DNA from 2 places in the Paenibacillus sp. SORGH_AS_0306 genome. Region 1 is predicted to be linked to the other one. Evidence: predicted binding sites of a transcription regulator. Region 1 holds the regulator's gene; the other holds the start of a gene.
The links. Region 1 encodes CtsR, which represses protease genes until heat stress. Its sites were predicted from a motif close to ATGGTCAATAAAGGTCAAACA; they were not measured.

Region 1 (3,428 bases):
CTATCATCTGATGGATTTCGCCTAGTTCGATATGATCTTTAAAAGGAAATGCAAACTGTTGTGGTGTTCCCCATGTACGAATAACGATATTATCTGCGTCTGATTGACCGATCGGAGTATCTGGAGAAACATAGTTAGGGACTAATTCCATCAATCGAGCATACTGTTGTTGAACAGATTGACTGGTTTGTTCCAATTGCTGAAGTTGTAGATTGATTTGTTTCACCTGATCTTTAAGCTGGTGGACAGTGTCGGTAGGCAATACCGATTTATTTTGCATATGGCTACTGATTGTCTGTGTTAATTGGTTTCGTTGTTGACGGAGTTGTTCGATTTGTTGCAAGTACTGATTTTTAAGTTGAGCTTTTTCAAGAAGTTCTGCAATAGATATACTTATTTTCTTTTGATCTGCGACCTCTTGTAATGCTGTAGCATGATTTTTAATATACTGGATATCTAACATAAAATAACCGCTCCTTTTTTCCTAATATAAAGGTAAAATGCACAAAAAAGCTCCTCATCACTTGGGACGAGGAGCTTTTTGCTCGCGGTGCCACCCAACTTGATCAAATACAGATAGTGTATCTGATCCTCTTAGGTTTCGCGATAACGGGCGAAAACCGTTTAACTTAGGAAATAGCAAGCAGTGACTATTCGCTTATGCTATCTCTTGGCGAGAACGCCTCCAGGTTGGATTCCTTTCGATGGCCGTTTCAATATATTGAATTTGTTGTATTGTAACGTATTGTTAAAAAAGTGTCAAGGTCTAGTTTTTATAAAAATTAGATATTAGGGAAATATTATTAGGGGCCAGTCTTTATGAAACTTAAATACTACAAGAATGATATTAAGCCAAATACTTCCAGAACGATATTAAGAAACGATATTAAGAATAGTAAACGATAGCAAGAACTATATATTATAAAAACGATATATCATCAGATTATTAATATTTAATTCGATTGTGAAAAACTAAATTCTAAAAAATATGATTTTCTGTATTATATTTTGCTGTAACCCCTTGGCAAATTCTGAAAATATGTTATAATTAATTTAAAGTCAAAGAAAGTCAAAGTCAGCGCATAGTCAAAGTAATGATGAATACAGTTATTAGATGACGTGAATATGCCTGACGATTTGATGGTAAATAAGATTTATGAACTTTTGATTATAATGATCAGATTATTCATGAATCTATTGTTGTATCATCAAATGCTGTCTTCTTTGGTTTCTTACGATTAGGTTTATGGTTAAGTGATATTTATCTGCTATTTTGAACTTATGATAAATGGGTCAAATTTAGAATAAGTAAATGTTTTAAAACATGATGGAGGAATATACAATGCGTAATATCTCCGACATTATCGAACAATATCTAAAACGAATGCTGCAAGATAGTGGAGAAGGAGCAGTAGAAATACAGCGTAACGAGTTAGCTGATCAATTCTCTTGTGTACCTTCGCAGATCAATTATGTAATTAGTACACGTTTTACATTGGAAAAAGGATATCTGGTTGAAAGTAAACGTGGTGGTGGTGGCTATATTCGTATACGGCGTCTTGAATTGCCTGCTCAAGCTATCCTTCATACTCATATTCATGAAAGTATTGGACAGCATATGAGTCAGACAGCTGCTGAAGGTTTACTATACCAGTTGCTAGAAGCTAGAGTGATTTCTAATCGTGAAGCGGAACTGATGCGTGCAGCAGTATGTAGAGATGTTATTTCGATCAAGCTTCCCTACAGGGATGAGATCCGTGCAAGAATGATGAAGGCGATGTTGATTGCATTACTTCGTCCCTAATCATTCGGGAGAAAGGGGCAATACATGATGATTTGTCAAGAATGTCAGGTAAGACCGGCAACTCTTCATTTTACAAAGATTGTAAATGGTGAAAAAAATGAGTTTCATATCTGTGAAACTTGTGCCCGTGAAAAAGGTGAATTGATTCCAGGAACTTCAGGAGGCTTTTCGATTCACAGTCTACTGTCAGGGTTGATGGATTTTGATTCAAGCAGTAAAGGGCAACTCGCCGGTCAATGCAGTGAAGATGTCCATTGTGAAGAATGTGGTATGACATATACTCAATTTCGTAAATTAGGACGATTTGGATGTAGCTCTTGTTACAAAACGTTTGATAATCAATTAGATCCTCTTTTTAAAAGAGTGCATGGTAGTACTGCTCATGCCGGTAAGCTTCCTAAACGAGGCGGGATCAAAGTAAAAATCAAACGTCAAATGACTGACTTGAAGCAAGAGTTGAAACAGCGTATTGCTGATGAGGAATTTGAAGAGGCCGCACATTTAAGAGATGAAATACGCGAGCTAGAAAAACAAATTTCACAGGAGTCATAAGGAGGAATAACTTATGCCGAATCTCCGTTTTACAGAAAAACCTTTGAGCGATTGGATGCAAAAGGGCGGAGAATATTCGGATGTTGTTATCAGTAGTAGGGTGCGTATAGCCCGTAATCTGATACATCACCCTTTCCCGATTCTGGCAAATATGGAGCAGGCGCAAGAGACACGGAACCAGCTAACAGAAGTGCTAAGTAATGAAGCACTTCAAGCTCTCGGACCGTTTGAGCCATTGCTTTTGGATGAATTAGAAGATGTAGATCGACAAGTCTTGATGGAAAAACATTTGATCAGTCCGAATTTGTTGAATGACTCCAAAAGTGGAGCTGTTCTGCTAACAGATGATGAATCCGTTAGTATTATGGTCAATGAAGAAGATCATTTGCGTATTCAATGTTTGTATCCAGGCTTTCAATTGCAAGAAGCATGGGAACGTGCTACTCAGATCGATGATGCTTTTGAAGATGTAGTGGACTTTGCTTTTGATGATCGTAGAGGTTATCTTACCAGTTGTCCAACAAATGTAGGTACAGGGCTTAGAGTGTCTGTTATGCTACATTTACCTGCATTAGCTATTATGAATCAGGTAGGTCGTGTATTATCTGCTGTATCTCAAGTAGGGCTCGCTGTACGGGGGTTATATGGAGAAGGTAGTGAAGCGATCGGAAATATTTTTCAAATTTCTAACCAGATTACATTAGGCTTATCAGAAGAAGAGATCATTGATAACTTGCATAGTGTTGTGTTGCAAATGATTGAGTATGAACATCATGCTCGCAGTCGTCTACTCAGTGAATCGAAGTTACGTGTTACAGATCGCATTATGCGTTCGTATGGAATACTATCTTATGCAACAATGATGGATTCCAAAGAAGCATTTCAACGCATTTCAGATGTGCGTCTAGGCGTAGATCTAGGTCTGATCGACAAAGCTTCGGTCACACAAATGAACGAATTAACGATAATGACACAACCGGGTTTTCTTCAGAAAACATTCGGTGTTAAAATGGGGTCAGGAGAAAGCGATATGTACCGCGCGCAATTGATCCGTAATACATTAAGTAAAGTA
Region 2 (3,428 bases), 1.0 Mb from region 1:
TATACAGAGATCAATATTAAATATCCAGTCATATCTGGTTTGGACAATTCAGAAGCTGAAGTAGCTATTAATAAAGCTTTCAAAGCTCATGCGCAAACTTATTTGGAACAAACACAAAAACAAGCTAAAGAATTAGGAGCTCCTCCTAAAGATTCAGCTATGACATATGAAATAGATAGTGGTTATAAAGTAACTTATAATCGTAACGGTGTATTAAGTGTGTTAGTAAACGACTATGAATTTCTCGGTGGTGCACACGGCGGGGCTACGCTAACTGGGATGACATTCTCGTTGAAAGACGGTAAGCAAATTCAATTGAGTGATCTACTCAAATCCAATAGCAATTATCGTAAAGACATCGACAAAGTCATTAATGCTGAAATCAAAAAAGAAGATCTTTACTTTGCAGATAGTTTTAAAGGAATTGCTGCTAATCAAGGATATTATTTAACAGATAGTGGACTAACAATCTATTTCCAACAATACGAAATTGCACCATATGCAGCAGGTACACCAGAGTTCTCATTTACTTTCAAAAAATTGTTACCTACAGGTGTAAATCCACTGGATGCGTACAAAGCTTAATTTTGATAATATAAGTGATCGGATGATAGAGTAATTGCAATATTATGAAGTAAATGTAGCAGTTATTAGACTAACTATTATAAAAAAGAATACAAAAAAGCCTCCGGTTTATATCCCGGAGGCTTTTTCGCGTGTTGTTCCAGCATGCTGGAGTAAAATTATACCCCTTGTGGAGGTGTATTTTCAATCACTTTATCAACTATGCCATATTCTTGTGCTTCAGCAGCAGTCATAAAGTAATCGCGGTCTGTATCTTTTTCGATACGTTCCAACGGTTGGCCTGTGCGATCAGCTAGAATTTTGTTCAATTTGTCGCGCATTTTAAGAATACGACGAGCACGGATTTCGATATCTGTTGCTTGTCCTTGTGCGCCACCAAGTGGTTGGTGAATCATGATTTCGCTGTTAGGCAAAGCAAAACGTTTACCTTTCGCACCAGCGTTAAGCAAGAATGCACCCATACTTGCAGCCATACCTACACAGATGGTAGATACATCAGCTTTGATAAATTGCATTGTATCGTAAATAGCCATCCCCGCAGTGATCGAACCGCCTGGACTGTTAACATATAGGTGGATGTCTTTCTCCGGGTCTTCGGCTTCCAGAAACAGCATTTGTGCAATAATCGCGTTAGCTACAACATCATTAACTTCAGAACCTAGAAAAATAATGCGGTCTTTTAACAGACGAGAGTAAATGTCATAGGCACGTTCTCCACGACTGCTTTGTTCAACGACCATTGGAATATAACTCACTAGAAACCCTCCTTCAAAGTTGTACATCATAATAGATTAATTATAGATCAAATATTGTATTAGAAGATACTCATTGTTCTTACCACATTATAGGATAATTCGAATCAAAAGTCAAAGAAAGTCAAACTATCCTGACCAAAAGTGTAGGAACATCAGTAAAATCGGTTAATGAAGAAGAGGGCAACCCAAATTTGGGTATAAAAATAACCAGCATAGGCTGGTTAAAGGGTGTTCTGCATTTATAAGTCAATCACTTAATGTTGCGCAAATAGTTCTTAGATATGATAGAACATATCAAAAGGCATTCGATCATACCGATTCTTATGTAAAAAAGATAATGAAATAAAAAATATAAATGGCGCGCCCGCCAAGAATCGAACTTGGATCTCAGGCTTCGGAGGCCTACGTCATATCCATTGGACCACGGGCGCACATCAAAACAGCAGTACGATTGATTATAGGATATCTACCTATAAAAAGCAAGTTGGCTTGGGAGGAAATCACAGATAAAAACGATAACATCAACCTCTCACAGAATAGTTGTGTTAAAAACTTGCTTCTGCATGAAAAATTGGTTAAGATAGACGTGGGACTTAAAAAGTTATGCCGGGACATTTTGAGTCCATTAAGAATCGCGGATATAATGAACACTGAGCGAGATAAGTTGCAGGAGTGGAATGCATGCGGAAAATATTAGAAATACAAAAGCAGCTTCTGCCCGATCTCACCGAAGTACTCAAAAAAAGATATACTATTCTGCATCAGGTTATGATGGTAGGGCTGGTTGGAAGAAGATCACTCGCCACATCGCTTAATATGACTGAACGCGTCTTACGTGCAGAGACCGATCTTCTCAAATCGCAAGGGTTACTTGAGATTGAAAGTACGGGAATGAAGGTTAGTGAAGCAGGCAAGCAATTGCTTGATGAGCTGGAACCTATTATTCAGGAACTGCTTGGATTATCGAATCTGGAAGAACGTATTCGCACTTTCTATAAGTTGAGACAAGTAATTGTCGTTCCTGGTGATAGTGACATATCTATTATGGCTAAGCAAGAGCTTGGACGAGCAGGAGCCAAAGCGCTGCTCAGTGTCATCCGTGAGGACGATGTCGTTGCTGTTACAGGAGGCTTTACATTAGCTGAAGTCGCTGAGCAACTCAGTCCATCCATACCGGCACCTCTCAAGAATGCCTGGTTCGTACCGGCAAGAGGCGGACTTGGAGAGAGTATGGAATTTCAGGCGAATTCGATTGCTTCCACTATGGCAAAGCGTGTAGGCGCACAATATCGATTGTTGCATATTCCAGATTTATTGCGTGAAGATGCTTATGAATTGCTTTATCAGGATCAGAATATCCGCGAAATTGTCGGTCTGATTCGTAAAGCACGTATCATCATGCATGGAATTGGAGATGCGATGGAGATGGTGCGTCGCCGTAGACTTGAACCCGAGGCAGCGGAAGAAATTCATGCCGCTGGAGCTGTTGCTGAATCATTCGGTCATTATTTTAATGAACAGGGTGAGACGGTGCACCAGATGTTAACGATGGGACTTCAGCTCGATGATATTTCCAAAGCGGAAGTGGTTATCGGTATTGCTGGAGGTCGTAGCAAAGCCAAATCGATTCATGCTGTACTCAAATTCGGTCAGGAAGATATTCTGGTCATTGACGAAGCCGCTGCTAGAGAAATTGTGAAAGAACTAGACTAGTCCTTTTGCTTCATTTTCGAACGTCTAGCAGTCGGCACACAAGATTTACTCTATAATGTTGTCTTGACATGCCTTTTATAAGGTATGTCTTGAAATAAATTAAATACACTATCTCTAGGAGGAATTAACTCATGGTTAAAGTTGGTATTAATGGTTTCGGACGTATTGGACGCTTGGCTTTCCGTCGTATTCAAAATGTAGCAGGTATTGAAGTAGTAGCAATTAACGATTTGACTGACGCTAAAATGTTGGCTCACTTGTTGAAATATGATACAACTCAAGGTAAATTTGACGGCGAAGTTGAAGTTCATGACGGATTCTTCAAAGTAAACGGAAAAGAAGTAAAAGTTCTAGCTAACCGTAACCCAGAAGAAC

Region 2: the regulator CtsR is predicted to act here: its motif matches at 1,448-1,468, upstream of clpP (ATP-dependent Clp endopeptidase proteolytic subunit ClpP).

Annotation. Positions count from the first base shown of each region.
Region 1 is NZ_JAUTBP010000001.1:3,740,779-3,744,206, reverse strand. Features, by position in the region: gene serS (serine--tRNA ligase) at 1-463, opposite strand, end outside; gene QE450_RS16570 (CtsR family transcriptional regulator) at 1,343-1,804, shown strand; gene mcsA (protein-arginine kinase activator protein McsA) at 1,832-2,356, shown strand; gene mcsB (protein arginine kinase) at 2,370-3,428, shown strand, end outside.
Region 2 is NZ_JAUTBP010000001.1:4,736,999-4,740,426, forward strand. Features, by position in the region: gene QE450_RS20965 (PdaC/SigV domain-containing protein) at 1-585, shown strand, start outside; gene clpP (ATP-dependent Clp endopeptidase proteolytic subunit ClpP) at 744-1,340, opposite strand; tRNA gene QE450_RS20975 (tRNA-Arg) at 1,697-1,771, opposite strand; gene QE450_RS20980 (sugar-binding transcriptional regulator) at 2,022-3,053, shown strand; gene gap (type I glyceraldehyde-3-phosphate dehydrogenase) at 3,185-3,428, shown strand, end outside.